2 regions of the Pseudoalteromonas sp. 4NS20-0020 genome follow, and region 2 is predicted to be linked to the other one. Evidence: predicted binding sites of a transcription regulator. Region 2 holds the regulator's gene; the other holds the start of a gene.
The links. Region 2 encodes LexA, which represses DNA repair genes until DNA is damaged. Its sites were predicted from a motif close to TACTGTATNNNNATACAGTA; they were not measured.
Positions count from the first base shown of each region.

Region 1: a site for LexA is predicted at 5,824-5,843, ahead of uvrD (DNA helicase II). Genes of this name have one in related genera too.

Region 1 is NZ_BAAJMI010000004.1:551,856-566,112, reverse strand. It holds gene AC27JL_RS13195 (nitroreductase family protein) at 1-549, shown strand, start outside; gene AC27JL_RS13190 (chemotaxis protein) at 598-1,443, opposite strand; gene AC27JL_RS13185 (tRNA(Met) cytidine acetyltransferase TmcA domain-containing protein) at 1,544-3,616, opposite strand; gene uvrD (DNA helicase II) at 3,594-5,759, opposite strand; gene AC27JL_RS13175 (hypothetical protein) at 6,072-6,296, shown strand; gene AC27JL_RS13170 (YacL family protein) at 6,412-6,780, shown strand; gene AC27JL_RS13165 (dUTP diphosphatase) at 6,864-7,487, shown strand; gene yrfG (GMP/IMP nucleotidase) at 7,484-8,131, opposite strand; gene nudE (ADP compounds hydrolase NudE) at 8,194-8,766, shown strand; gene cysQ (3'(2'),5'-bisphosphate nucleotidase CysQ) at 8,759-9,562, shown strand; tRNA gene AC27JL_RS13145 (tRNA-Met) at 9,699-9,775, shown strand; tRNA gene AC27JL_RS13140 (tRNA-Met) at 9,857-9,933, shown strand; tRNA gene AC27JL_RS13135 (tRNA-Met) at 9,997-10,073, shown strand; gene AC27JL_RS13130 (trimeric intracellular cation channel family protein) at 10,417-11,031, shown strand; gene AC27JL_RS13125 (YifB family Mg chelatase-like AAA ATPase) at 11,066-12,574, shown strand; gene AC27JL_RS13120 (response regulator transcription factor) at 12,608-13,312, opposite strand; gene AC27JL_RS13115 (alpha/beta hydrolase family protein) at 13,498-14,257, opposite strand, start outside.
Region 2 is NZ_BAAJMI010000006.1:135,309-151,203, forward strand. It holds gene AC27JL_RS16090 (NnrS family protein) at 1-1,071, shown strand, start outside; gene hmpA (NO-inducible flavohemoprotein) at 1,092-2,273, shown strand; gene AC27JL_RS16100 (hypothetical protein) at 2,334-2,705, opposite strand; gene AC27JL_RS16105 (S41 family peptidase) at 2,705-4,321, opposite strand; gene AC27JL_RS16110 (endonuclease) at 4,468-5,121, opposite strand; gene AC27JL_RS16115 (hypothetical protein) at 5,184-5,882, opposite strand; gene AC27JL_RS16120 (hypothetical protein) at 6,129-6,509, shown strand; gene AC27JL_RS16125 (PaaI family thioesterase) at 6,511-6,954, opposite strand; gene lexA (transcriptional repressor LexA) at 7,131-7,748, shown strand; gene coxB (cytochrome c oxidase subunit II) at 8,165-9,307, shown strand; gene ctaD (cytochrome c oxidase subunit I) at 9,307-10,899, shown strand; gene AC27JL_RS16145 (cytochrome c oxidase assembly protein) at 10,899-11,429, shown strand; gene AC27JL_RS16150 (cytochrome c oxidase subunit 3) at 11,465-12,340, shown strand; gene AC27JL_RS16155 (DUF2909 domain-containing protein) at 12,240-12,551, opposite strand; gene AC27JL_RS16160 (SURF1 family protein) at 12,566-13,306, shown strand; gene AC27JL_RS16165 (hypothetical protein) at 13,296-13,790, shown strand; gene AC27JL_RS16170 (COX15/CtaA family protein) at 13,813-14,802, shown strand; gene cyoE (heme o synthase) at 14,815-15,744, shown strand; gene AC27JL_RS16180 (SCO family protein) at 15,741-15,895, shown strand, end outside.

The DNA of each region.
Region 1 (14,257 bases), on a different contig from region 2:
CGCTTGTCAGCTTCTTCAATTAACTCTCAACCTTGGAAGTTTATTTTGGTTGAAAGTGAAGAAGGTAAACAACGCTTACACGATACATTTGCTAACAACCATCAGTTTAATCAGCATCATGCTAAAGAAGCATCGCATACATTATTACTTGCTTATGATCCTAAGTTTACGAAAGAGAAATTCTCTAAGCGTGTCGATGCAGAAGTCAGCTCTGGCCATTTACCAGCAGATATGCGCGATAACTTTATGGGTGCATATGCATTTGCTGAAATGAACACAGATGAGAAAGGTTACAACGGTAGTTGGACTAAAGCGCAGGTTTACTTAGCACTTGGTAATGTGCTGCATACATTAGCGCGATTGAACATAGCGTCGACTCCAATGGAAGGCGTTGACCCAGAGCTAATTAGTGAGAAGTTTAATGCTGAACTTGACGGCCATATTTGTGAAGTTGCACTAGCAATGGGTTACCCTAATACCGATGAAGACTGGAACCATGGTTTGCCAAAGGCACGTTTAGCAGTAGAAGACATAATAACAACCGTATAGCATAAAAAGCTTTATTATAAAGCCGAGGCTATCTCGGCTTTTTTGCGTCTAAAATAAGCCATACGCTTCCGTGCTTTCAGTTTTTTCTTGTAGTGCAGCCGGCTTAAATATGGAACTTGGATCGATAAGCACACTATGATTTTCGGCCATTTTTATTAAGCCTCGCATCATACCTTTAGTTTGTGGGTCTATATCAAAGCCTATATCAGTTAGCTTATCTAATGGTTTTATATCTTCTTTTTTATAATCTAGGCTGTCTTCAACTTTATCGACCAGCAACCCCACATGAGGGTTTATACCGTCTTTCGTTGTGAATACAATAATTGGTTTGTAATCCAAAGTTATTTGCTCTTGTGCTGATTCAAACAGTCTCTCTAACTGAGCAAGACTGCTACGTTTTATCTTACTAAGTAAATAGCTTACCTGTTTATGTTCACCTTGCCTGTGAGCAGTTACGGCTTGTCTAGCTTGTTCTAGTAATAATTCAAAATGCTCATTAAAGCGTGACATAGTAAGTTTTAAATCAGGGTTGTCTGTATTGAACTCTTGGAAAAAAACAATAAAGTTTTGAAGCTCAGTTTCATTAATAACTAATTTTTCTGATTGATTTAAGAGGTTTGTTTCGAGTGTATTAAACCATTTGGTTTGTTTGTCTTGCCAGGATCTTAGCTGTTTTAAAATATGTTTGTTGCTTTGCTCTGTTGATATATTATTTAAGATAATTCCTAAATCGAAAACTGGCGTAGGGATATCCATATAATCTTTAACACCAATAAAGCTTTTGTTGTTGTTTGGTAGTGTTGTGAGATTATTATCAAAGCGCTCGGTTAATAAGATATCAAGTATTTTCAGTGAAATGGTTTTGCAGCCCACTTTAAAGTTTATTAATTCCATGCCTTTATCTTAATTTACCCATTAATGTATTAAGAATAGAACAAATCTACCAAATAGCTTAAGTAACTGTGGTAATTAATCATTGTATTAAGGGGGTGAGTTATTTAATGGCTTTAGCTAGTTTTAACACTGCTTGTTTAAAGCATGTTTCAAGCTCTTTTTTGCCTTGTATATTTAATTGCTCAATGACGTTTGTATCGCTTTCATTTTGCAAAATTAAGCTAATTAATAGTTGCTTATCACTTTGCGTTAAACAATTAACAACAGAGGGTGCCAGAGTTACAACTTGCCAAATAGTAGCTGTAATACTAAATCGAGAAAAGTGATTATTAAGTTGTCGTATTAAACGTTTTTTGATGTCTGAACTGATAGGTCTATCTGTAAACGAGGAAATAAGTACATTTACAAGCTGCCAATCAAGGTGTTTAAAGTGTGTGAGTAAAGCATAAAATATATCGGTTTGAAATTCAGCTTTTAATCGTTTCAGTGTACCCGTATTGTTGTTTAAACATTTCACAACGAGTGCTGAATGCTCGCCAGTGCTTTTATCTTTTTGATAACCCAGCTTTATAGTGCTAAACCCTTGGCTTTGCCAAAATTTTAATAGCTCAGCCGTAGCGCCAAAACTAGCACCAAACCAATGGCACTCATTACTTACTCTTGATTCGCAAAAACTCAGTAGGGCTTTACCTACTCCTTGACTGTGAAGATTAGGGGCAACAGCAATTCTTACTACTCGAGCAGAGAGTTGGGTAAGGCACTGGGGATCACTGCTTAGCTGCGAGAGAGTTTGTGCCATTAGGTGCCCTTGTGGGCGGCGTTCACCTTTAAGCACCTGCTCAGTTAGCTTGAGGGGTAACCCGCCTTCTATTGTAACTAAACACACCCCCACTAGGTGATTATGTGTTTGGGTTATGAAAAATCGTTGTGAGGGTGCATCAAGTAGTTGGCGTAAATCGTTAACGCTACTTTGGTAATGTGCTAAGGCAAGTAATGCAATAATCTGCTCAAGTAACAGCTCGTCATTTGTGAGTTGTTGCTGAGTAATTTCACTGTGGACTAGCTTATTTAAGCTATTGCTTTGTATCTCTTCGTACTGTGCTTCGAGTGCGAGCAAAGTGCGTATATTGCGCTCTAGCGGGTCGGCTTTTGCAAACCTTAACGGTTCATCAAGTGTGATAATATTAGCGGCTTTATACTTTGCTTTAATGTACTGACTAAACCTAATTGTATAGCCTCTACCATTACCCTCATAACCTACTAAAGTACTTGCAAATACAATGCGCGGATACTGTTTTAGCATTTTTAATAACAGAGGAACTGGAATAGCTGCCGCCTCGTCAACAAGTAATAAGTCACACTCTGGCAACGAGTCTAATAATGAATCTGGAGCAATATACTGCAAATTAGCAAGTTGCTTACTTTTACCATCAAAGGGTATGTTTAACTCATTACTTAAATGTTTAAAGCTGCTATGAGTGGCTTTAAATTGTGTACTGCAAAGTAGTATTTTTTTATCGATAAGCTTGGCGGCAGCAAGTCCAAGCGCTGCTGATTTACCACGACCTCTGTCGGCATTAATGAGTAAAGGGCGATTAGCGCGACCATGAGCCACTTTAATTATATTTTCTACACAATGCTGTTGCGGTTCAAAATCTATTTTATTGGTAGAGCTTTCTCTGCTGATATTACCTTTACAGCCATGTAATTCACTAAAGTGATAAGCGGGTAACGATTGCACAACGCGGGCAATGCGTTCATTAAAAAAGCTATAGCTTACTTTATGCCCGTGAGACTGCACTGTGCTTAGCGCAGGATCTGGCCAAGTTGAGAGCGCGCTTAGCTCTGGTAGCAGTAAATATAAAATACCGCCTGCTTTTACCGTACCTGCAATAGCTGCTAATTTATCAGGGTGCAAGCCACTAAAGCCATCGTATACGGCGTGTGAATATTCTTGCCCTAAAATTTGATGAGTACGATTAGGCCACTGCGCGTTATTTAGTCTGGTATTTTTAGAAACGACGAATGTATTTTTATTTTGAAGTAATTCACCTAACAGCTCGTAGCACCAAACAGTACTGCCAGTAATAAGCACCAGTTGGCGATGATGAGCGCCAACTAGTGTTTTTTCTAACGTGTTTATGTGAGCTTTATACAGCTTGTAATCGTGCATAAGCCGTTACTAGCCATTTACTGCCAAGGTCGTCAAAGTTTACCTGTACACGCGACTGTGCACCGCTACCTTCATAGTTAAGTACCGTACCAATACCAAACTTAGCATGCAGTACACGTTGACCTAAGTTAAAGCCGCTGTCTTCAAAGGCGGCATGGCTTACTGATGCACTAAAGCGACCTGCTGCCGGTGGTCGCGAAACTTGCGTTTTAATACGAATTTCTTCTACGCAGTCTTCAGGGATTTCGCGTAAGAAACGTGAAGGACTATGGTATTTCTCTTGTCCATAAAGGCGGCGGCTTTCGGCATGGCTAATGTATAGTTTATCCATTGCACGGGTCATGCCTACATAACAAAGGCGGCGTTCTTCTTCTAAGCGGCCAGACTCTTCATTACTTTGCTGCGATGGGAACATGCCTTCTTCTACGCCCACCATAAATACAAGCGGGAATTCTAAGCCTTTAGCTGAATGCAGAGTCATCATCTGCACGGCATCTTCGTGCTCGTCGGCTTGTCCTTCGCCAGATTCAAGCGAGGTATAGGCTAAAAAGCCTTGCAGTGGTGAGCTAAACTCTTCTTCTTCAGGGAGTTCGTATTGATCACACGCGCTTATAAGTTCTTCTAAGTTTTCTACACGAGCGCGGCCTTTTTCGCCTTTTTCAGCTTGATACATAGCCATAAGGCCAGAGGTTTGAATTGTGTATTTAGCTTGTTCTTGTAGGGTGAGATCGCTAATTTTGTCTTCGATGTGCTCAACAAGCTCTACAAACTTTGTTACAGCGCCAGCTGCTCGGCCTGATAAGTGCTGTTGTTCAACAATAGCTTTAGCTGCGTACCAAAGCGGAAGTGACTCAGCACGTGCACAATCACGTATATGACTTAATGTTTTATCGCCAATACCGCGAGCAGGAGTATTAATTACACGCTCAAATGCGGCATCGTCTTGGCGATTACCTACTAAGCGTAAGTACGATAGCGCATCTTTAATTTCTTGACGCTCAAAGAATCGCATGCCACCGTAAATACGGTATTTTAAGCCTTCTTGTAGCATGGCTTCCTCGAGTACACGAGATTGCGCGTTGCTACGGTATAAAATAGCGGCGTCTTGCAACGCGTTACCGGCATTAAGCCAGCTACGTAATTTGCTACTCACAAAGCGGGCTTCGTCTAGCTCGTTAAAGGCGGCATAAATTGATATAGGCTCGCCTTCGTTACCATCGGTCCATAAGCTTTTACCCATACGCTCGGAGTTATTTTTTATAAGCGCATTAGATGCTTTAAGAATAGTTGCGGTTGAACGGTAGTTTTGTTCAAGGCGAATAGTTTCGGCATCAAAGTCAGTTAAAAAACGTTTTATGTTTTCTATTTTAGCGCCGCGCCAGCCGTAAATACTTTGGTCGTCGTCGCCAACAATCATTATGCTGCTTGTGTCGCCTGCAAGTAACTTTAACCATGCGTACTGAATGGTATTAGTATCTTGAAACTCGTCTACTAGCATGTGGGCAAAGCGCTGTTGGTAGTGGCGAAGTAACGTCGGGTTATTTTTTAATACTTCATAGCTGCGTAGCAGTATTTCAGCAAAATCGACCAAACCAGCCCTGTCACAAGCTTCCTGGTAGGCGGCATATACACGCAGCATCATTTGCTCGTTTATATCATAAGCTTGAATATCTTTAGGGCGAAGTGCTTCGTCTTTTTTAGCGCTTATGTACCAACCAAACTGTTTTGCAGGCCACTTTTTATCATCAATATTCATTGATTTTAATAAGCGCTTGATCATACGAAGTTGGTCATCAGAATCTAAAATTTGAAAGGCTTCTGGTAAGTTAGCTTCTCGATGGTGAGCGCGCAAAATACGGTGTGATAAGCCATGGAAAGTACCAATCCACATCCCGCCAACCGGTGCTTTTAAGGTTTCTTCAACGCGGGTACGCATTTCTTTAGCTGCTTTATTGGTAAAAGTTACCGCAAAAATACTATAAGCTGATGCTTGTTCAACTTGCATAAGCCACGCGATACGATGAACTAACACTCGTGTTTTACCAGACCCAGCACCGGCCAACACCAGCATGTTTTGTAATGGGGCTGCAACGGCATCGCGTTGTTTGTCATTTAAGCCGTCGAGTAATTCTGAAACGTCCATCGTTACGCCTTTTTAATCAATATTGAGGGCAGTATAACAGGTGTTTTTGTTAGGCTAAATAAAATACTGTTTTTATGAACAGCTATTATAAAAATAGCCTCTAAAACCAATCAGCTGGATAGTTTTTGGCGTGGATAAGTGACTAAAATTAATAATAAAAATAATCAAATTGACCTATATTTAGTAAAAAATACCAAAGTAATTAGTGAGTCGTAATTTAACTAACTGATTTTTAAGCTTTAATAAATTGGCATAAAGTGTGATAGTAAGTAGATAACTAAAATTTAAAATTAATTAACTACAGAGGTGAGTATGGCTGATCAAGGGTCTGGCGGTAATGTGATTGCTGCATTGTGTAATATATTTTTTCCTGGTTTAGGACAACTAGTACAAGGGCGTATTTTAGCGGCTATATTTTTTGCGCTAGCTATTGTTATAAGTTACGCACTTATTTACGTACTCGTTGGTTTTGTATTAGTCCCTATTATTTATTTATGGTCGATAATAGATGCGGCACGATACCGCTCGCGAAGTTAGGTATTTAAACGTTTTACAAAAATAGCGCCCAATGGCGCTATTTTGTTTTTTAGGGTCGGCGTTACAGCTAATTTACGGGTATAATCGCGTTATTAACGTTTAATAAGTAATAGCTATGGAATATCAATTTATACGTGACCCTATTAGTGGTTTACGAATTAAAATAAGCAGCGAACACGCAATAATAGGTCGTTGGTTAAACGAAGAAATTGGCAAAGACAAAGTCGCTATGGTGCAAGCACTTATTGTGTCTGTCAAAACGAGTTTTGAGCCAGTCACTCTAAAAGGCCAAGAAATAGATTTAATTTTATCTAAAGATGAGGCCTTATTTGAGGCTCATGCTCTGCACCAAGACAGCGAAGACTTAATTGCCTATCAAGATGATGATTTAATGCTTGAAGAGAACGACTTAAGCAGTGGTTGTGGTTTTGAAGACTTTATTGATTTAATCGAGTCGTGGGCTGAGTTTACCAGTAATCGATAAAAATAATTAAAACAGACATAGCAAATGCAAAAACAGCGCTTTCTCTGTATTATTAAAACAACTAAAAAACGACAGGAATTGATATGTCTGCCAATTTAAATAAGCTAGTAGTCATGCTAGAAATGCAAAACGCCATGAATACAAAAGTGCATGAACAATGGTTTACACAAGGGTTTGAATGGTATCGCGCTATTTGGGTTGAGTGTGCCGAAATGCTCGATCATCATGGCTGGAAGTGGTGGAAAAAACAAACACCCGATACCGAGCAAGTTATTTTAGAATTGGTTGATATTTTTCACTTTGGTTTGTCGCTACGTATTGACGGAAAAACAAGCTATCAAGACTTAGCAAAGCAATTAGAAAGTGAGTTGAGCCAAGTACAGCAAGCTGATGACTTTAAGCAAACGTTAGAAATACTTGCGGCATCTGCTGTTGCAGATAAAGCGTTTAATGCATCAGCATTTGCCGGTTGTATGGCACAAATGGGCATGGATATTGACGATTTATACCGTGGTTATGTTGGTAAAAATACCTTAAACTTTTTTCGCCAAGACCATGGTTATAAAGACGGTAGCTACATTAAAGTGTGGAACGGGCAAGAAGATAACGAGCACTTAGTGGAAGTAGTTAAAAGCCTTGATACCGAACATGCAGACTTCGCAAAATTAGTCTATCAAGGCCTTGAGGCACGTTACCCAAAAAGCTAAATAATAGTACGGTAGTCGGTTACATTTAAGTAATCGGCTATTTCGTTGTGTGGTTGCTGGCTGTCGGGGTTAGCAACCGCAAGTAAGTGCCCAATGCCGTATTCTTTTGCGGCATTTAATACAGCTACGCTGTCATCAACAAATAAAGTACGTGTTTTGTTAAATCCTAAATCATTTTGTACTTGGTGCCATAAACTTTGCTGCTCTTTACTTACGCCATATTCATGAGTCGACACTACACCATCTAAATAATTATCGATTGCGGTGTGTTCAAATTTCATCATGACGTTTTCTGGATGTGCGTTGGTAAGCAATATAAGCTCTTTTCCTGCTTTTTTTAGCTCCGTTAAAAAATAGGGCACGTCGTCACGAACTTTTATAAGGTGCTGTGTTTCTCGCTTTAAATCCATAATTGGTAATTTAAGCTGATCTTCCCAATAATCTAAGCAATACCACTCAATTTGGCCGCTTACAGCTTGGTAGCGTTTAAAAATATCTTCTTTTGCTTCGCTCAGGCTTATATTTTTCGCTAAGGCGTGTTGCTGTGGAAGAACAGTTAACCAAAAATGGCTGTCATAATGTAAATCGAGGAGTGTTCCGTCCATATCAAGTAAAACGGTATCGATTTTTGACCAATTTAGCATGGGCTTTTCCCTGTGAAAAGTTTATGATTAAGCACAACTGCCATGATAGCAAATTAACGCCAATGACACAGAAAAAGCATCCAACACCTCCTCAAATCCTAAGTAATAATGTTGTCGCTAAAAGTCGCCTATTTACTGTGGAATCTTTAGAGCTAAAATTTTCGAATGACGAAGAGCGTCAGTATGAACGTATTCGAGGTGGTGGCAGAGGCGCTGTAATGATTGTGCCTATAACGGCTGATAACGAAATGCTGCTAGTGCGTGAGTATTGCGCGGGCACCAATGACTACCAGCTAGGCTTTCCTAAAGGACTGATCGACCCAGGCGAAACACCAGAGCAAGCTGCTAATAGAGAACTTAAAGAAGAAGTAGGTTTTGGCGCAGACTTTTTTAAACCATTAAAAACAGTGACCATGGCACCTAGTTATTTTAATGCCACCATGCATATTTTATTTGCTAAGCAATTATATCCGCAAACACTTCCAGGCGACGAGCCTGAGCCTTTAGTTGTTGTTAAGTGGCCATTAACGCAATGGCAGTCATTATTAGAGCAAGATGATTTTACCGAAGCACGAAGTGTTGCCGCTTTGCTATTATTAGATAAGTACTTAGCATCTGGAGCTGCCGATGAATAAATTATTAGAACCTTGTATTGAATTAGCCGAACGTGCAGGCGATGCCATTATGGCTATATACAAAAAAGATGATATTGGCCAACAAGAAAAGTCAGACCACACACCAGTAACTAAAGCCGATTTAGCTGCAAATGATGTGCTTGTTGCAGGCTTAAAGGCACTTGCGCCCGATATTCCTATTATGTCGGAAGAAACACCTATTCCTGCATTAGCCGATAGGCAAGATTGGCAGCGTTATTGGTTACTTGATCCCATGGATGGCACAGGTGAATTTATTTTAGAAAGTGGTGATTTTGCGGTAAACATTGCGCTTATTGAAAATAACCACCCTGTGTTGGGTGTAATTCATTGGCCGTCAAAAGGTATTACGTATTTTGCGAGTGCTAAAAATGGTGCTTTTAAGCGTGAAGAAAAGAGCGACACACGAATATACGTAGCTCCGCCTGAAAGTTTAACACTAGCGGTAAGTCGCCGTCAGAAAATTGAGTCGGTGAGTCAATACTTAAATAGCCAATTTACAACTATTGCAGTTGGTTCGTGCTCGTTAAAAGCATGTATTGTTGCTGAGGGTAAAGCGGACTGCTTTTTAAGAATAGGCCCAACGGGTGAGTGGGATACAGGGGCTTCACAAGTTATTGTAGAAGAAGCGGGCGGCTGCATTACTGATGCAGAGTTTAACCCTTTAACCTATAACCAACGTGAGAGCACTGAAAACCCAGACTTTATTGTAATGGGCCACCCTGATTGGGAGTTTCAAAAAATGATTACTCCTCACCAAAGAGCGAGTATAGAATAGAGTTTTGATTGCTTTTTGTTCACTTGAACAGTTTTAGGTAGTTAAAGCCTTGCATTATAAGTTTATTCCTATATAGTAGCGCTCTCTTCAAGGCAGGCTCGTAAATATTACGAAAATGTTTTAAAGAAATTACAGGCGCGGGATGGAGCAGCCTGGTAGCTCGTCGGGCTCATAACCCGAAGGTCGTCGGTTCAAATCCGGCTCCCGCAACCAATTTCCTTTATGGGGTGAGGTTACTGTAAACTCTAACTTAAGAGATTAAATCAAGTAGTCGATAGACTTTAAATATACAGGCGCGGGATGGAGCAGCCTGGTAGCTCGTCGGGCTCATAACCCGAAGGTCGTCGGTTCAAATCCGGCTCCCGCAACCAATTTCTTAAATTGGACGCCACGTTGTAATGTAAGCAACGTTAAATAAGTATGCATATTTCAGGCGCGGGATGGAGCAGCCTGGTAGCTCGTCGGGCTCATAACCCGAAGGTCGTCGGTTCAAATCCGGCTCCCGCAACCACTGAAATAAAAAGCACTATTAAAGTAACACGCTAAAAGCGTGTTTTTTTATGCCTGAAATTCAGTGAAATGGGTAGCTCGTCGGTCTCAGCTCTCCATTAGCCAGCAAAGGTCGTCGGTTCACTTTATATAAGCTCAGGCTCCCGCAACCACTGAAATAAAAGCACTATTAAAGTGATATGCTAAAAGCATGTTTTTTATGTCTAAAATTCAGTAATTCTTAATAGCAAAGCTGTTATTACATTTACCACATATACTATACCAATCATTTTAAATTCGTTATTACTTAACACCTCGTGCTGGGTATGTTAAAACGGCTGAAATATTTTTAAGTGTACTTTTACATGACAGAACTGTATCACTGGTTTGATTTAATCGGCATTGCTGTGTTTGCTATTTCAGGCACATTAGTGGCCTACGAGAAAAAAATGGATGGTTTCGGGGTGGTAGTATTAGCAACAGTGACCGCTATTGGTGGGGGAACTGTTCGCGATGTGATTCTAGACGTTCCTGTATTTTGGCTACATGATCAAAGCTATTTTTTTGCTATTTTAGCTGCTGTACTTATTACATCTCGGCTTATTAATAAGCAAAAGTCTATTCCGTATTACACACTTCAAATAGCAGACGCATTCGGCTTGGCTTTTTTTGCTGTAATGGGTACTCAAAAAGCACTACTTGCAGGCATGCCAGAAATGACAGCAATCATAATGGGAGTCATAACGGCTTGTTTTGGAGGCTTAATACGTGATGTGCTCGCCCGCGAAATCCCTATGCTGTTAAAAGGAGAGCTCTATGCCATTACCTGTATTGCGGGTGGTATTGTTTATACACTTAGTATGTATTTTTCATTTGTGACTGAGCTGGCGATGGTATTGGCAATGTTGATGACATTATTCTTACGTTTTTCAGCAATAAAATGGAAAATCACATTACACGTTTTTAAATATCCTGACTAAACTTACTTAATCATAGGATTGATTAGGATAAGGAATGTCATTAGCTCGTATATATTCTCGTGCTCAGGTAGGTATTAATGCCCCTGAAGTTATTGTAGAGGTTCACTTAGGAACTGGTTTACCCGCATTCCACATTGTAGGCCTTCCCGAAGCCTCTGTTAAAGAGTCAAAAGACAGAGTGCGCAGCGCGCTTGAAAACTCTCAATTTGGTTTCCCTGATCAACGCATTACTGTTAATTTAGCCCCAGCTGATTTACCCAAAGACGGTGGCCGGTTTGATTTGGCCATTGCCGTAGGCATTTTGGTAGCATCAGGGCAAATAGTGTGCCCTGATATTCATAAATATGAGTTTTACGGTGAGCTTGCACTCAACGGTGAGGTACGTGGAGTAAATGCTATTTTGCCCTCTGTGCTTGCAGCTAAGGAACAAAACCGCTGCTGTTTTTTACCCATAGCTAATGATAGCCTGGCAAGCCTTGTAAATGGCGTAAAGCGTAAAGCGGTAAGCTCTATTCAAGAAGTATGGGGTGATTTACTAAACCAGCAGCCGTTGCCGTTAAATATAGAGTATCCAGACTGTACGCAGGCACCTGACTTTTTACTCGATTTGAGCGATGTAAAAGGTCAACCCGGGGCTAAACGTGTATTAGAAATAGCCGCTGCAGGCGGTCACAACCTGCTATTTTTAGGTCCACCGGGAACCGGTAAATCAATGCTTGCTCAGCGAATGGCCACAATAATGCCGGCTATGTCTGACGATGAGGCACTTTCCACTGCCGCACTTTATTCAATTATTGGTCATTCAATCGATTTAACAAACTGGCGGCAACGCCCTTTTCGTAATCCTCATCATACCTGTTCGGCGGTTGCATTAGTAGGGGGATCATCAAACCCTAAGCCGGGTGAAATTTCGCTGGCACACAATGGGGTATTATTTTTAGATGAGCTACCAGAGTTTGAGCGTAAAGTGCTCGACTCCCTTCGTGAGCCAATGGAAACCGGTACGGTAACTATTTCGCGTGCGGCGCGGCAAATGGAGTTTCCTGCGCAGTTTCAGCTCATTACAGCGTTAAACCCAAGTCCTACGGGAAGCCATACCGATAAACGAGCAACACCCGATCAAGTTATACGTTATTTATCTCGTGTATCAGGCCCATTTGTTGACCGTATTGATTTGCAAATAGAGCTACCACGGTTAACTAGCGTTGAACTGCAAAGCACTAAACAAGAAGAAACCAGCGCACAAGTGCGTGCACGGGTAGAAGCAGCTTATTACATACAGTTAAAACGCCAAGGCAAAGTGAATGCGCGGCTAAATAATAAAGAAATGAGTATTCACTGTGAGCTTGCCCCAGCAGAGCTGCAGTTTTTAGCTAAGGCCAGTGAAAAGCTGTCTTTATCGCCGCGCTCTTACCATAGAGTTATTAAAGTAGCGCGTACGATTAGTGATTTAAAAGGGAATGAAAAAATTAGTTTAGACGATTTAAAAGAGGCATTAAATTACAGAGCCTTTGAACGCTTAATTGCTCAACTTACTAAGTAGCTAAAATTGAGGCTAAACTGTTTTTACTAGCGGCTATAAAGAGAGCATGTAGCCTTTGCCACGGACTGTGACAATACGCTTTTGATCTTTTTCATCGTTTAGTTTTTTACGTAATCGACCAATAAGAACATCGACTGTACGATCGTTAGGGCTCCAATCTGGTTGGCCTATTTCTTCAGATATTTTTTCACGTGAAGTGGCTTTACCTGCATTACTTATTAAGCAAATAAGTACTTTGTGCTCTGCTTCAGTTAAACGTGATTCAACACCCGAGGAGGTAATAAGGGTGCGATTATCGGGGTGTAATTTAAAGTCGGCGTATTCAATAAACTCTTCACTTTCGTCGCTATCCATATTAACGGCAACGCGTTTATACAAAGCGCGCATACGCAGTTCAAGCTCAAGTAAATCAACAGGCTTACAAATATAGTCGTCAGCACCTTGGGCAAGGCCTGCTATTCGATCTGCTTGTGAATCACGACTAGAAAGCACAATAACACCAATATCTGTTAGTGTGTTAAGTTCTTTGGCGAGCTGAAGGCCGTCTATTTTAGGCAGTACAATATCAATAATAGCGAGGGTAAATGCATCACGCAGGTTTACTCGCTGCCTAACGATGCTCAATGCATCAGCGCCAGTTGAGTCTACTTCTATTGTAAATTCGGTCTCTGCAAAGTGATTTTGAATGCGTTTAACGAGTATTTCATCGTCTTCAACCAATAAAACATTAATAGCCATAGTACTTTATTTTAAATGCTTGTAGCTTTGTATGGTAGCACCATTAGGTAAATACTGAGAAGGGGTTACATGCTAGTTTTAAGTAACTTAATATTTCAAAAATATTAAAATAATTATAAAAAAATCAAAAAAAGCGCCCCATATTCAAGGGCGCTTTTCATAAAGATATAAAATTTCGGTTTAAATTACTTATTTTCGTACATTGAATCCCACCATTGTGGTTCGTCTTTTAGTTTTTTATCAAAATATGCCAACATAGTATTCCACCAGTTAAAGCGTTTATCGCGCGCAAAAATTTGATGATCGGCGCCTTTGTACTCAATAAGCTCCACGTCTTTATTTAGTAGTTTAAGTGCGGTGTACATTGTTAAGCTCTCGCCTACGGGTACGTTAGTATCACTGTCACCATGAATAAGCAGTAATGGTGTGGTTACTTTGTCTGCATGAAATACCGGACTATGTTGGCTATACAGATTGGCGTTATTCCATGGGAAGCTGTTTTTAGATGCCTCACCAGAGTACAAGTAGCCCCACCACCCTTCGCCCCAATAAGAGGTTAAGTTTGAAATACCCGCGTGGGAAATAGAAGCGCTAAATAAATCGGTTTTTGTTGCCAATAGCATGGTCATAAAGCCACCATAAGAGGCACCTAAATTACCGACCTTAGTGTTATCTACGTAGTCGTATTGTTTTAAAAAAGCCTGTGTTCCTTCGATAATATCGTCGGCGGTGTAATCACCCCACGCATTGACGTGTTGTGCTGAGAACTTTTGTCCAAAACCTGTTGCGCCGGTAGGTTGTACTACATAAACCACATAACCGTTTTCGGCCCATAAGTTAAATGGGTAACGGCCAGTAAAACCACGGGTAACAGGTGATGTACCACCGTAATAATAAACAAGTGCAGGGTACTTTTTAGTTTTATCTAGGTTACTTGGCACATAA
Region 2 (15,895 bases):
GCTAGTTGGCACTTAACCATGCCAGCCACACTTTGGCACGCGCACGAAATGCTATTTGGCTTTGCAGGAGTGGTAGCAGTCGGTTTTTTACTTACGGCGGCACAAACTTGGACAGGCGTTGAAAGTATAAGTGGCAAAGCACTTATGCTGCTTACTTTTGTATGGATAAGTGCTCGTTTAGCGTTTTTTATAAAGCTGGCTGATTTTGCTAATGCTAATTTATGGCTTGTTACTGTGCTACAGCTAGCATGGTGGCTAGGGGCAATTACGGCGCTGGCTAATATGCTATTAACAGCACGCAGTAAAAATAACTACCCGTTTTTAGCTATTTTAAGCGTGTTGTGCGCCCTTAATACTCTTTATTTACTACTTGTTTTAAATAACAACATGCAGCTTGCATTAGCTGTGGTTGACACTGCGGTATTGGTTGTCAATTTACTGGTCGGCATTGTAGCAGGGCGGGTTATTCCTTTTTTCACAGCTAAAGGCTTAGCGCTTAGCGAGCAAGTACACACTTCTAAAATTGATAAAGCACTGCTGTATTTATCAATATTGGCAATTACTTTATTTTTTATCAGTAAATTATTTTTAAGCTCAATTAGCCCTGCATTCATTGTTGCAATAGTGGCTGTGATTCACTTAATTCGCGCAAAACTTTGGTGGCATGCAAACGTACTAAAAGTGCCTTTATTATGGTCTTTGCATTTTTCTTATTTTGCTTTAGGTGTTGGCTTAATGATGATTGCATTTAGCTTTTACACAAGCGTAATACCCTTCAAAGATGCGCTCCACCTTATCACTATTGGCACAATAGGGATGATGATTTTAGCCATGATGACCCGTGTATCGCTGGGGCATACAGGGCGTACGCTTAATACACCTAAATATATATCTGTTGCTTTTGCGCTTGTGCTGGTGGCAGCTATTACTCGCTCCATACTCCCCTTAATTATTGCGCCACACTTTGCTTGGCAGATCAGTGCCTTGCTGTGGTTAGTGGCTTTTTTATTATTTTTAATTTACTGCACACCTATATTAACGCGCCGTCGTGTTGATGGGCGCCGTGGTTAGTTTACCTACAGGACTACATTATGTTATCTGATAAAACCATTGAGATTGTTAAAAGCACTGTTCCGTTATTAGCGCAAGCCGGCACGGTTGTGACCGATCATTTTTATAAGCGACTATTTAGCCATAACTCAGAGCTTAAAAATATTTTTAATATGGCGAATCAAAACACCGGGCGCCAGCAATTTGCTTTGTTTAACGCATTAGCGGCATACGCTCAAAACATTGATAACTTAGCGGTGTTAAAAGAGGCATTAGCGCGCATTAACCATAAGCACACCAGTTTAAATATTTTACCAGAGCACTACCCCATTGTTGGTGCTCACTTAATTGGCACCTTAAAAGAGCTAATACCAGAGCAGTTTACGCCGGATGTAGAATACGCTTGGCGTGAAGCTTACGCACTGCTTGCTGATATTTGTATAACCGAAGAAGCGGCTTTATATGAGCACAGTAAAAATAAACATGGTGGTTGGGCGGGCACGCGCCAATTTGAAATAACCAACAAACAGGTTGAATCAGCATTCGTAACAAGTTTTACACTAACGCCTATAGATGGCAAAGCGGTGATTACCCATAAACCAGGCCAGTATTTAGGGGTTAAAGTTAAACCAGCGGGCGCTGAATATGAAGAAATTCGCCAGTATTCTATTTCGCAAAAAAGTAACGGTAAAAACTACCGTATTAGTGTTAAAAAAGAGCTACGGCCAAAGCCTGGCATGGTGTCTAATTATTTACACTCACTAGCTCAAGGCGACGTAGTTGAACTGTACCCGCCTGCAGGTGATTTCTTTTTACGAAATAGTAAAAAACCAGCGGTACTTATTTCAGCAGGTGTAGGGCAAACGCCAATGCTTGCGATGCTCGAAACGCTATTAAGCGATAACCCTAAGCAATATATTATGTATTTACATGCGTGCGAAAATACGCAGCAGCACTCATTTGCACACTATTTAAATGAATTAAGTACGGCTTATAACAGCTTGCAAACTATTACGTGGTTTAATCAAAGTAGTGAAGGGGCTGATTTTACAGGGTTAATGGACTTAGCAGCCATAAAAACACAGTTACCTCTTACAAATGGCGATTTTTACTTATGTGGCCCCGCTGGGTTTATGGCGTTTGTGAAAAGCCAGTTACTGGCACTAGGTGTTAAAAACGAGCATATTCATTACGAAATGTTTGGTCCGCATCAAGACTTATAAACCAAGAGAAAAACGATAAAGGCACACAGCATAAATGCTGTGTGCCTTTTTAATAGTATTTTATTGTGCTTTACAACTTACGTTTTTAAGCTCAATAGACATATCTTTTTTAGGATAATAAAGCACGCATTGCTCGCCAATAATTTGTAAAACAAACTTTTCAGACTTGATATTATGCGCGCCCATTATGGGCATACCATTGGGATCTTTACTTGTACCATGGCTTAGTAAAAGCTCACTGCGTTTGGTAAAAACGGTGTCGGCCAGTGTAACAAGCTTACCGCCTTTAGCTTTTATTATTGCCTGTTGCAGCACAGTTATAACGCCTGGGTTAACCTCTGTTAATAGCGCAGGCTTTGCAACGGCATTATTCATACTATTACACCCCCCAACACTTATTAATACAGTGAGCACCGCTAGTAACTTTACCATTATTGCTCCTCAGACAACGTAGGCCATGTTAGGTCCATGTTACCGCGGGTAAGATCATTTGGTGCGTTTAAAGGCTGCAGTTTTTCGCTCGTAGCAGCAAAGCTTGGTACATCTACTTTACTATTAGCGACCGTTGTTGTGATTGGGCACTCGCCGTTATTATCTATATGAAAAAGTGCTGTAGATAGTAACCCTTCGTTGCTATCACCAAGTTGATTATCAAAGTCATCACTAACAACACACCCTTGTACATCGGCATTAAATTGTGGTGTTGGTGTTGGGGTAAAGCCTGCGGCATATTCGCCAAAACCTTTACTGTTAACGCCACTAAATTGAATGGTGTAGTAGGTTGTTCCACAGTTGTGTGTAGGCGTGAATCCGTATGGTTTACCACAGGTTGTATCGCCAATAAGTACCACCTCTGCATCTATTCCTTTTAAGCCATTAATAAATGCTTCAGAGGCTGAACAGGTACCTGATGTACTTAGTACATACACTTTAGATAAGTTTAAATCAGGTAATTTATCGCCAGTACTAAAAAACGTTGAGTAATCTATTTCTTCGTCAATAAATGGAAATGGAGAATCGACAGGCTGTTTATCATTTTGTTGTGTTTGATAGTAAAAGCGGTTTTGTACATTGGCACTTCCTGCCACCATATACGCTAGCTGCGCAGACAGCGCTAATAAACCACCGCCGTTGTATCTAAAATCAATAACGAGTTCGTCTACGTTATCGGTTCTAAATTTATTTACTGCATCAATTAGGCCCTCTTGGGCAATACCTATATGACTATTAAACTGCATATAACCAACGCGCGTATTATTGCTTGTTACAATCGTTTTTACATTTTGAACAGGCGTTTGCTCAATGTTACCCGCTGTGACGTTAAATGTTTTTTCCGTGCCGTCGTTACTGCGAACAACAATTGTATGCGAATCACCGTTGGTTGGGCTAAATAAGCCTTCGTTTAAAGTATCAATCCCGGCTTGGGTATTGGTATTAATACTTACGCCATCCACTTCAAGTACGGTATCGCCTCGTTGAAAGCCAATTTGGCTTGCTGGTGAGTCATCTTCAAGGTAAGCAACACGTAAAATTCTATCGGCTGAATCACCAATAAATGCCCAGTTAATACCATAACCAGAGGTAACGCCCGATTGTGCTTCTTGGAAGTAATCTTCAGAGGGTTCTGAAAAATGAAAGTTATCTTTTTTAGCGCCTGAATCGGTTAGCTCTTCGGTTTTTAGTTGAGCAAAATAGTCAGCCACGGTATCGAACGACTCAGGGTCGTTATCGGCTATTTCGTCATACCACAGGTATGTTTCGTCGCTCCATGAGCGAAGCCATAGTTTTTCGTATAAGGCTGAGCCAGCTTGGTCAGGGTAAGGCTCATTATTATTAAACGGGTCGTTACCTGTACGCGGTGTTTCACAAAAGTTTTTGAGTTCGTCTGAAGGTTCAAATACACCGGCAGTCCATGTCGGTGTGCTACTTGTAGGTGGCGTGACAGGCGCTGGTGTAGTGTTGCTACCTCCGCCTCCACCACAACCTGTTAAAGCAAAAACTGAGAGCGCGCTAATAATTGCAAGCGATAGAGTGTTGTTTTTAAACATATTCGGTACTTCCTGTAAATAAGTTGTTTAAAATACTACAACACCTGATTATTTATTCAACGTTTTGCTTTTTCTTTATGTAAATAATTGTGTCATTTTTTATTGGTAAAGCAGTATTTTAAGTTCGCTTATCAGCGGGAATATCATTACATTTTTTGTATAGTGCTTTTTAGTGCTAGATCTTGCTTTTGCCACGCATTAAAAAGTTTTTGTTGTTGTTTTGAAATTTTTAAACCATAGGTTTTTTGCATGTAAGCATAGGCGTCGGCAATTTTTTTACGGGCATAAAATGGTGGTTCAACAACACGTTGCTTAAAGTTTACTTTTACATCGCATTGGCCGTATTGAGTCGCGGCTCCACCTAGCATGCCAAAACGATAATTAGAGCGGTCAGCATTTATTTCGCCAATTGCGGGGGCTAAGTTATTTATATCAGCTTCCATTTTTCGAAATTTTTCGCTGACTTTACGGCAGTTTTTCCGCCCACCATTTTGCCAACATTGTAGTTGATGCCCAAACTCCCATGCCGATACAATATGCTCCCATTCAATACGTAAAGCGCGCTGGTTTACTTTGCCTGAGCGGGTAAATGTATTACGAGGTACATAGCCACAACCCGTTGGATCTGGCACTAGTTTTTTACCTTGTTTTTTAATATCACAACCGCAATACAGGCTTTTTGCATTGTGCGGTAGCGTTTTTATTAAGTGCTTTTTAGCAGTAGAGAAGCGAGTAAAGTCTTTACTTGATACCGAAAAACAGACACAGCAAGCCAGTAAGGCCAAAATCAATCGGGTCATATCCATCACATACGTGAACTACAGGAGCCCCTAGTTTACTGGCTCAACAGGCAAACATAAACTTATTTAAATCTGCGTTTAATCCTTATGTTTTGCAATAGCAGTAAAAAGCCAGTTAAACAAAAAAGCACACTGGTTGCAGCAAAGCTAATTAATAGAGGATTGTTAAAGTTTTCACGTTCATCGTAATCCATAATATGCAGCATCCAAAAAAAATCGAAAATTCGCCACAGTGTGCTGCGCACAGTAATCACTTTGCCCGTATCTGATGACAAATAGAGTGTGGTGCTCAATGTATCGTTAAATTGTACTTTCCATACATCTTTTTTATAACCGCTTTCTCTTGGTCCTAAACCTAATAAAGTGGTACTTACTGGTTGAGCATCAATAAGTAAATGCGCGTGTGCATTAGCAATTATTTGCTGTTTATTGGGGGCTTTAAATGGTTGCCCAGTAATGCCATTAAAACTTTGAGGGTTGCCTTCACTGGTTACAGTTATAAGTGGGGTAGATAAAAAATGCGCAAAGGTTATTTTAGTCGGATTAGTTACTTGTGAAACAATATTATCAATTGATGCAACGTAATCGCTACTTTTAAAGGGGTTAGCTAGGGTGCGTGTTGCTAGGTGTTTACCATGTACTTTTTCAAGCGGAATAGCGCTCATAACCAAACCGCCAAGCAACCAAGCTAGTATTTGTATTCCTAATAAATAGCCCAACCATTTATGAAGTTTACGTGCTGGTTTAAAAACTTTTTTCATGTGTGTTTATCTTATTATTTTTACAAGACATTTTACGCGATGGTTGAGCAAGGTGAGTGCGACAAAATGTCGCACTAGTGCATTAAAATAGCGTTTCAGCACAATAGCGCCAATTGTAAGTAGCAATCGCACTCTAAAATAAGAGTATTACCATATAAAACGTCTATTTATAGGGTGTTGATTTGGTATAAAGGTAAAACTGCGTTAAAGTTTGCATGGTAACCATTAGAGGATAAATACGAGACAATGTCGGAAATTCAATTTTTAAATGTAGATCTAGAGCTTGAGTCAAAACAAGATATTAGTGTGCTGGTGGCCGATCTAAAAAAAGTCGCAACGATTTTACATTATGACAAAGACGAATACCGTCAATTAGCACGTATTGAGGTAGCTGGCGATGTAAAATCACCAGACAAAGCAATAAACCATATATGTGAGCTTATTGAGTCATGTTCACGCAATGCATTAAAGCAATGGTTAAGTTGCTCACGTAGAACGTTTGATATAGGGTTTGAGTCAGGCACGTCGCCAAAGTGTTTTAATCAAGCTTTACATGCAGATACACTACTGCGTATATCTGCTATTGGCGCGGGTATGGAAATAACAATTTACCCTCTCGAAAAATAACTTACGCCTTTCGCTCAACAACGGCTGCGGTCATTTTTGATACGCAGCAGAGCTCGTTGCGGCTGTTTGTAATTTTTACTTCCCAAACAGAGCTTCGTTTTCCAATATGAAATGCGCGTGCTGTTGCCGTTAATGTACCATTGCGAGAAGCCTTTAAATGGCTTGCACTTATTTCTTGCCCAACACAGTAAAACTTTGTGAAATCAACCACAAAATTAGCAGCATAGCTAGCTACGGTTTCGGCGAGTACAACGTTTGCGCCGCCATGAACCATGCCAATAGGGTTATGGTGTGCAGGGATTGCAGGCATGGTTGCTACTAGATAATCGTCACCTATCTCTGTTATTTCTATTCCCATGGTTTTCATTAGCGTCCCTTGGCCATTAATGCCTTCGTCCAATTGTTTACACAATGCTAATGTAATGGGTTGATGCCAAATACTCATATAGATTCCTTTAAATTTAATGTAGCAAGTTACTATTTTTATAGGCTATTTTAGAAAGCCCCTAAAATGTACACGTAAGGAAGTAATTTGGCTATTTGAACGAATAATTTAAATTTGCGATTTTTATTTAACTGTATATACTCACAGTTAAATGTACTGTATGGAAAACCAGTTGTATGCGCCCATTAACTAAACGCCAAGCTCAAATACTCGAATTAATTAAAGTGTTTATTAAAGACACTGGTATGCCGCCTACACGTGCCGAAATAGCACAAACGTTAGGGTTTAAAAGTGCAAATGCCGCTGAGGAACATTTAAAAGCCCTTGCCAAAAAAGGGGTGATTAAAATGAAACCTGGCGCAAGCCGTGGAATTCAACTTGTTGAAGAAGAGGAGCCAGAACAATTAGGTTTACCGCTTATTGGCCGAGTTGCGGCGGGTTCCCCTATTTTGGCGCAAGAACATGTAGAAAGCCACTGTAAAATTGACCCATTAATGTTTAAACCAGCTGCCGACTTTTTACTGCGCGTAAACGGTATGAGTATGAAAGATATAGGCATTATGGATGGCGATTTACTTGCTGTGCATAAAACACAAGTGGCTGAAAATGGTCAAGTTGTGGTTGCCCGTGTTGATGACGATGTAACCGTAAAGCGCATTGAAAAGGCGGGTCGCCAGGTGTTGCTTCATGCTGAAAATGACGAGTTTGCACCAATTAAGGTCGATCTTGAAACTGAGTCGTTCAATATTGAAGGCTTGGCAGTGGGTGTAATTCGTAACGCGGACTGGATGTAGTTCTTTCTTATTTTATAAAAAGCGCACTTTTTTGGTGCGCTTTTTTAATTTTTAAAATTTTGTTTGTTTTTTATTCACACTCTTTCATTTCATCCTTAGCCCTTACCACCTCTCGATTTGAGCCATTTTCTTCTACGTTCAACTAAGTCAACTCTCTACTTTTTATATATTTATTGTTTGTTTTTAATACAAAAAACTTGCATGGTGGTTAAATATTAACTAATTGTTAATAAGCTGACGCTGGCAATACTCATCGCTTTTAAGTTTTGAGCACACACAATAAACTTTTGCTAGCGCAGTGAATGCCAATTTTTATAAATAAAACGGCATTAATAAAAAAATAAAAATAACGAATTGGCGTTTAAGCCGTATGCCTCTTCGCTTTGCACTAGCAACAGCATCAAAGGAGTCGTCACATGGGTAAACTTAGTTGTACCTTGTGGCTTATATTGTGTGTTTTTCCGCAGTTAGCCTTGGCAAATAGCCAATTTAATATGCGTAAAGGCGTTACAGATATAAGTGAAAATGTTTACGAATTACACATGACCATATTTTTTATATGTTGTGTGATTGGGATAATAGTGTTTGCCATTATGCTTTGGGCACTCATTCATCATCGCAAATCTAAAGGAGCGGTTCCCGCTCAATTCCACGAAAGCACCAAAGTAGAAATTCTTTGGACCGCCATTCCATTTGTTATTTTAATTGCTATGGCAGTGCCAGCTACAAAAACGTTAATAGCGATGGAAGATGCCAGTAAAGCCGACTTAACAATTAAAGTTACAGGTTCACAGTGGAAATGGCATTATGAATATATGGGAGAAGATGTAGAGTTTTACTCAATGCTTGCAACTCCTCAGGATGAAATAACTAATTTAGCTGATAAAAACCCAAATTATCTACTTGAGGTAGACAAACCCCTCGTACTGCCAATTAATCAAAAAATTCGTTTTTTAATGACCTCAGATGATGTTATCCACTCTTGGTGGGTACCAGACTTTGCCGTTAAAAAAGATGCCAACCCAGGCTTTATTAATGAAACATGGACCAACATAAACGAAGAAGGCATTTACCGAGGTCAGTGTGCTGAGCTGTGCGGTAAAGATCACGGGTTTATGCCCGTTGTGGTAGAGGCTAAATCTGAGGCTGACTTTAAAGTATGGTTGGCCGATGCTAAACAAGCTAAACAACAAGCAGCTTTAGCTGATGCAGCTTTACTTGATCAAACATTACCTAAAGAAGAGCTAATGGAGCTGGGTGCTCAAGTATACATGGCAAGTTGTGCAGCATGTCATCAACCTACGGGGTTAGGGCTACCGGGCGTATTTCCGGCTCTAAAAGGCAGCCCAATTGTACTTGGCGATATAAAAGGTCATATAGACATACTTATTCATGGGAGCCCAGGTACGGCAATGCAATCATTTGCCAAGCAGTTATCTATAAAACAATTGGCTGCGGTTATTACTTACAAGCGAAATGCATGGGGTAACGATACCGGTGATGTTATTCAGCCTAGTGAGATTCAAGCAGCACTTGATGCCGACGTGGAGGCTAACTAATGAGTAGCATAGCAGAACAACCAAACGCCAATGAAGCGCATCATGCTCATCATCCAGCTAAAGGCTTTAAGCGCTGGCTTTATACAACAAATCATAAAGATATTGGCAGTTTATATTTAATATTTTCGTTGACCATGTTTTTAATTGGTGGCGCCATGGCTATGGTGATCAGGGCCGAACTATTTCAGCCTGGGTTGCAGTTGGTCGATCCCCACTTTTTTAATCAAATGACTACAGTTCACGGTTTAATAATGGTGTTTGGCGCCGTTATGCCTGCCTTTACGGGATTAGCCAATTGGATGATACCGTTAATGATAGGTGCGCCAGATATGGCATTACCTAGAATGAATAACTGGAGTTTTTGGATTTTACCTTTCGCATTCTTAATTTTGCTTGCTTCTTTATTTATGCCTGGAGGAGGCCCTGCTTTTGGCTGGACCTTCTATGCTCCGCTTTCAACCACATACAGTAACGACAATACTGCCTTGTTTGTATTTGCGGTGCACATTATGGGTATTAGCTCAATTATGGGTGCTATTAATGTGGTTGTGACTATAGTTAATTTGCGTGCACCTGGGATGACGTGGATGAAACTCCCCTTGTTTGTATGGACATGGCTAATAACGGCATTTTTACTCATTGCTGTTATGCCCGTTTTGGCAGGGGCGGTGACTATGGTTTTAACCGATAAATATTTTGCGACTAGCTTTTTTGACGCTGCCGGCGGTGGCGATCCGGTGATGTTCCAGCATATATTTTGGTTTTTTGGTCACCCCGAAGTTTACATCATGATTTTGCCAGCGTTTGGTATCATTTCAACCATAGTGCCTACTTTTTCGCGTAAAAAGCTATTTGGCTATGCATCTATGGTTTATGCAACGTCATCTATAGCATTGTTAAGCTTTATTGTGTGGGCGCATCACATGTTTACCACCGGTATGCCGGTAGCTGCAGAGCTATTTTTTATGTACTCCACAATGCTGATATCGGTACCTACCGGCGTTAAAGTATTTAATTGGGTAGCCACCATGTGGCGCGGTTCTATTAGCTTTGAAGTCCCTATGATGTTCAGTATTGCTTTTATAGTGCTGTTCACATTAGGTGGTTTTTCAGGGTTGATGCTTGCTATTACTCCCGCTGATTTTCAATACCACGACACTTATTTTGTAGTGGCTCACTTTCATTATGTGTTAGTGACAGGAGCAGTATTTTCTATCATGGCTGGTGCTTATTACTGGCTGCCAAAATGGACTGGCAATATGTTTAATATCACGCTGGCTAAGTGGCATTTTTGGTTGTCGTTAGTCAGTGTAAATGTGCTGTTTTTTCCAATGCATTTTGTGGGTTTGGCTGGTATGCCTCGCCGTATTCCTGATTATGCACTGCAATTTGCAGACTTTAACGCAATTATAAGTATTGGTGGTTTTGCATTTGGTTTATCTCAGCTGTTGTTTGTAGTGGTTGTTTTTAAATGTGCAAGAGGCGGCGAAAAAGTCCCTGCAAAAGTATGGGATGGCGCTGAAGGGTTAGAGTGGGAAGTTGAATCCCCTGCGCCTTACCATACCTTTTCAACACCACCGGAAATTAAATAATGACCCACGCACCGCTCCTTAAACGCTTGATTATTATCAGCATAGGTATGTTTGCGTTTGCGTTTGCCTTAGTGCCGTTATACGACGTGTTTTGTGACTTAACCGGGCTAAATGGTAAGCCATCGTTAGAGCAAGCGCAGCAAAGTAGCGTGATTGAGCAAACAAGGGACGTTAGCGTGAGTTTTACAACTCATGCACAAAGCGGTGCACCTTTTGAGGTGAAATCAAAAGAGTACAGTGTGGTTGTGAAACCCGGAGAAATGCGAGAAGTCGTTTTTAGCGCAAAAAATAGTAGTGAACTCGATAAAGTTATGCAGGCAGTACCGTCTGTTTCACCAGGCAAAGCGGCAAAATATTTACACAAAATGGCCTGCTTTTGCTTTGATCAACAACCCCTAAAAGCGGGAGAAGAGCTCGAATTTAAATTGCTTTTTTATGTTGATACAGCGCTTCCAAGTGATGTTGAAGAGCTAACTTTGTCTTACACCGTATTTGATATTAGTGAGCAACTAGTTGCCAGTAATAACTAGCAACAAACACTAGTGCGAAACTAGGAGCAAGTAAAATGAATCAAGAACATGAGCATTATTACGTACCAGAGCAAAGCCCGTGGCCCATTGTAGGAGCGGTTGCGTTGTTTTTTATCGCCGTAGGCGCAGGCTTAACAGTTATGGAAGTTGGCAAGGAAGGGGGGAGCGGTGTTTATTTACTTTATGCCGGTATAGCCGTTCTTTTATATATGTTATTTGGCTGGTTTAAAAATGTTATTCACGAGTCAGGCCAAGGGTTGTACTCAGCACAAATGGATCGTTCTTTTCGACAAGGCATGAGCTGGTTCATTTTTTCTGAGGTTATGTTTTTTATGGCCTTTTTTGGTGCGTTATTTTATGCACGTATGATTTCGGTGCCTTGGTTGGGGGGCGCGGGTAACAATGCTATGACTAATGAAGTGTTGTGGCCTACTTTTGAAGCTATGTGGCCTTTGGTTGTTACACCTTCCGGTGACACAACCCAAGCTATGGGGTGGCAAGGCCTACCATTAATCAATACGTTAATTTTAATCGCTTCATCGGTCACGTTACATTTTGCCCATGTTGCAATGGAAAACAACAAACGTAAACCACTGAAAGTATTTTTAGGACTTACGGTGTTATTGGGCGTGTGCTTTTTAGCATTGCAAGTAGAGGAATACGTTCATGCATACAATGACTTAAATCTAACATTAGATGCCGGTGTGTACGGTAATACATTCTTTTTGCTTACAGGCTTTCATGGCATGCATGTCACACTCGGAGCCATACTTTTATTTGTCATTTTAATACGAATATTAAAAGGTCATTTTACCAAAGAAAAGCACTTTGCGTTTCAAGCTGCTGCTTGGTATTGGCATTTTGTTGATGTGGTATGGCTGTGTTTATTTGTGTTTGTATATGTGCTGTAACGTTTATCGGCGAGCTATTTGCCTTTATATAACCGAGCTTGACCGCTGCGATTGCAACCACTAATACAACAACCGAAAACAACACTCGGCGCCCTAAAAAGTGAGACATAGGTCGCCCGTTTGTTTTCCCAGACACCATAATAAATAGCGCTCTAAATAAGTTAAAAAGTATAAACATTAACAACAGTACAATAATAATTTTAATAATCACTGAGTTGACCCTTTATGCAAGTAGTTTTAAGGCACAAACAAAAGCTTAGTTCAATAATCACAATTTGTATGGTTGTGGTTGTCGTGCTGGTATGTGTGCGCCTAGGTTTTTGGCAATTAGAACGAGGTGAAAAAAAACAGCAACAGCTCACTGCCATTGCTCAAATACAAACTCATGGTGTGATGAGTTGGTCGCAGTTGCTTAATTTACCAAAGCAGTGGAATAAAACCGGTGTACTAGTCGAGCTTAAAGGGACACTTTTAAGCGAGCATTACTGGTTGTTAGATAATCAAGTATATAACGGACAAGTGGGTTACGACCTACTCGCCCTGTTAAAACCAAATAATGATATGCGTGCAGTATTGGTTAATTTAGGTTGGGTGAGAGCCCCGCTATCACGGGATATTTTACCTGCAGTAGTTATGCCCCAAGGTGAGTTTACGGTCAAAGCACAAATTAAAGAGAATAACCTCAGTAGTTTTACCCTAGAAGACAAAACCTCGAGTGGTGATTTGCCCAAACGCATTCAATCAATCGACTTAAGCTTTATACAATCACACACTCATTTCACATTGGTTAACTTTATGGCTTACCGCCAAGGTGAGGGTGATGAAATTGCGATACCGCATTACGAAGCGGTTGTAATGAGCCCACAAAAACATAACGCCTATGCGGTGCAGTGGTTTTTAATCGCCTTTGCATGTGTTGTTGTAGCCATTTTTGCGAGTAAAAAAAGGAATCAAAATGAAAAATAAACCCCTTTTATTGTTTGTAACCTGTTGTGCTATCCCTTTGTTTTTAGCCTATAGCGCGCTCAAATTCGATTGGTTACCTAGTGCGGTTACAAATCACGGTGAATTTCTAAATGAAGAGATAAAACTAGAAAACTGGCAACAAAATAATCCTAAACAATGGACTATAGCGCTTAATTATTCGAGTGAGTGCAGTGCGTCATGTAACGAGCAACTTGAGGCGCTTAATAATTTGTATATAGCGCTTGGTAAAAATCAAGGAAAGGTAGATATGGCTGTTATGGGAAGTCCTTCACAAGCTGACTTACCATGGAAAAAAATGGCCCAGCAAGCAAGCTTGACCCCCGCAAGTTTGTATTTAATTGATCATATGGGGCTTGTGGTACTTGAGTACCCATACAAAGCAAAGCCTCAAGAAAACCGCTTAGTTCAAAAAGGGCTATTAAAGGATTTAAAAAAACTACTTAATTATTCTCGTTCAAGCTAATCCGTTTAGTGTGAGGTTAAAGATGTACAAAAATTATAAGAATTGGGTTTTATTGACCGGACTTTTTGCTTTAGTTGTTGTTGCACTGGGTGCATACACTCGTTTGAGTGATGCAGGACTGGGTTGCCCAGATTGGCCCGGGTGTTATGGCTTTTTAACGGTTCCTAAACATGAAGCTGATATTGCTTTAGCAACACAAAGCTACCCTGATATGGTGTTTGAAAAAGCAAAAGCCTGGAAAGAAATGATTCATAGGTATTTTGCGGGCACCTTAGGATTGATGATTTTAGCGCTGTTTATTGTTGCTTTTTTAAAGCGTCAATTTCCAACTACACCATTAAAGCTCACATCTTTATTGCTATTACTTGTTGTGTTTCAAGCTGCCTTAGGTATGTGGACTGTCACTATGAATCTGCAACCACTTATTGTGATGGGGCATTTATTGGGTGGTTTTAGTATTTTATCGCTAATTACATTGCTGTATTTAAGGTTAACAGCAAAACCCATTATGGGCGGAGATGCGGGGGCTAAGCGGTATTATGGATTAAGTTTAATTGCGCTTATTGTACTGGTCTTTCAAATAGCGCTGGGTGGTTGGCTTGCGGCTAATTACGCCGCACCACACTGTAATGGTTTACCTTTATGTGATTACGCTCAGCCTTTTTCACTGAGGAGTGTTTTTCAGTTACCGCTTGAACACAGCAACTATGAGTTTGGTGTGCTTTCACAACAAGCAAGAATGTCTATTCACTTATTACACCGTATTTGGGCATTAGTAACCTGCATAGTATTGGCGCTTATTATGTGGAAAATTTACAGTCACGCTTACTCTCAAAAAATTAAAAGCTGCGTAATAGCAGTATTGGTTACTTTATTTTGCCAAATTAGCTTAGGACTCATTTTGGTACATTGGCACTTTCCGTTGGGTGTAGCACTGGCGCATAACCTAATGGCTGCCATACTGTTATTAAGTATGGTTAGGTTGTGTTATTACCTAAAATCACGCACATAAAGGAGAAATATAATGGCACTAACAATAAACAAAAAAACAATACAGCCTGCACATACTCAATCACTTAGCTTGCGTGCTTACGATCTATTACAAGATTACTTAGCCATCAGTAAATTTAAAGTGGTGGCGATGTTGGTTTTAACAGCCTGGGTTGGATTAGCATTAGCCCCGGATGTTGGACGTGGAATAGGCGTTCAGATGATTAGTCTATTAGGAATAGGGCTGTTATCTGCTGCCGCTGCCGTTATTAACCATGTAGTAGATAGCGAAATAGACTCTAAAATGGCAAGAACGCGTCATCGCCCTGTTGCTAAAGGGCGTTTAAGTAAAACACATGCATTAACGTTTGCGGCAAGTATTGGTATTGCTGGTTTCATCATGCTTATGGTGTGGGCTAATACGCTTACAGCAATATTAACGTTATTTGCATTAGTGGGTTATGCCTTCATTTATACGTCATTTTTAAAACGTGCAACACCTCAAAATATTGTAATAGGCGGACTTGCTGGAGCGATGCCGCCATTGCTTGGTTGGGTATCTGAAACAAACCAAATGGCAGCAGCGCCGTGGTTGCTTGTTATGATTATATTTACCTGGACTCCTCCTCATTTTTGGGCTTTAGCCATTGCTCGAAAAAGTGATTACGAGCGTGCAAAAATTCCAATGCTGCCGGTTACCCACGGTATCGACTTTTGTAAAACATGTGTAGTTGCATACTCAGTTTTATTGGCCTTAGTGTGTGTGATGCCATACTTAATTGGTATGTCAGGGGGTATTTACTTAGTGGGTGCTTGTGCGCTAAATAGTGTGTTTATGTACAAAGCCATTAAGTTAAAATTTGCAGCTAATAACGACAAGGCTATGGATTTATTTCGTTTTTCGATAGTGCATTTAATGGTACTCTTCGTGATCTTATTTATAGATAAATGGCTTTCTTTATGAAACGGTTATGGCTTTTAGTAATTGTTGTTTTAAGTTTATTTTTATCAGCGTGCTCAAGTGAAAACGATCCTCAAAATTTAAATGCACTTGTTTATGAAAACGCTAAATCACTTTCGGATTTTACGTTAAAAAATCAGCACGGCGAACCAGT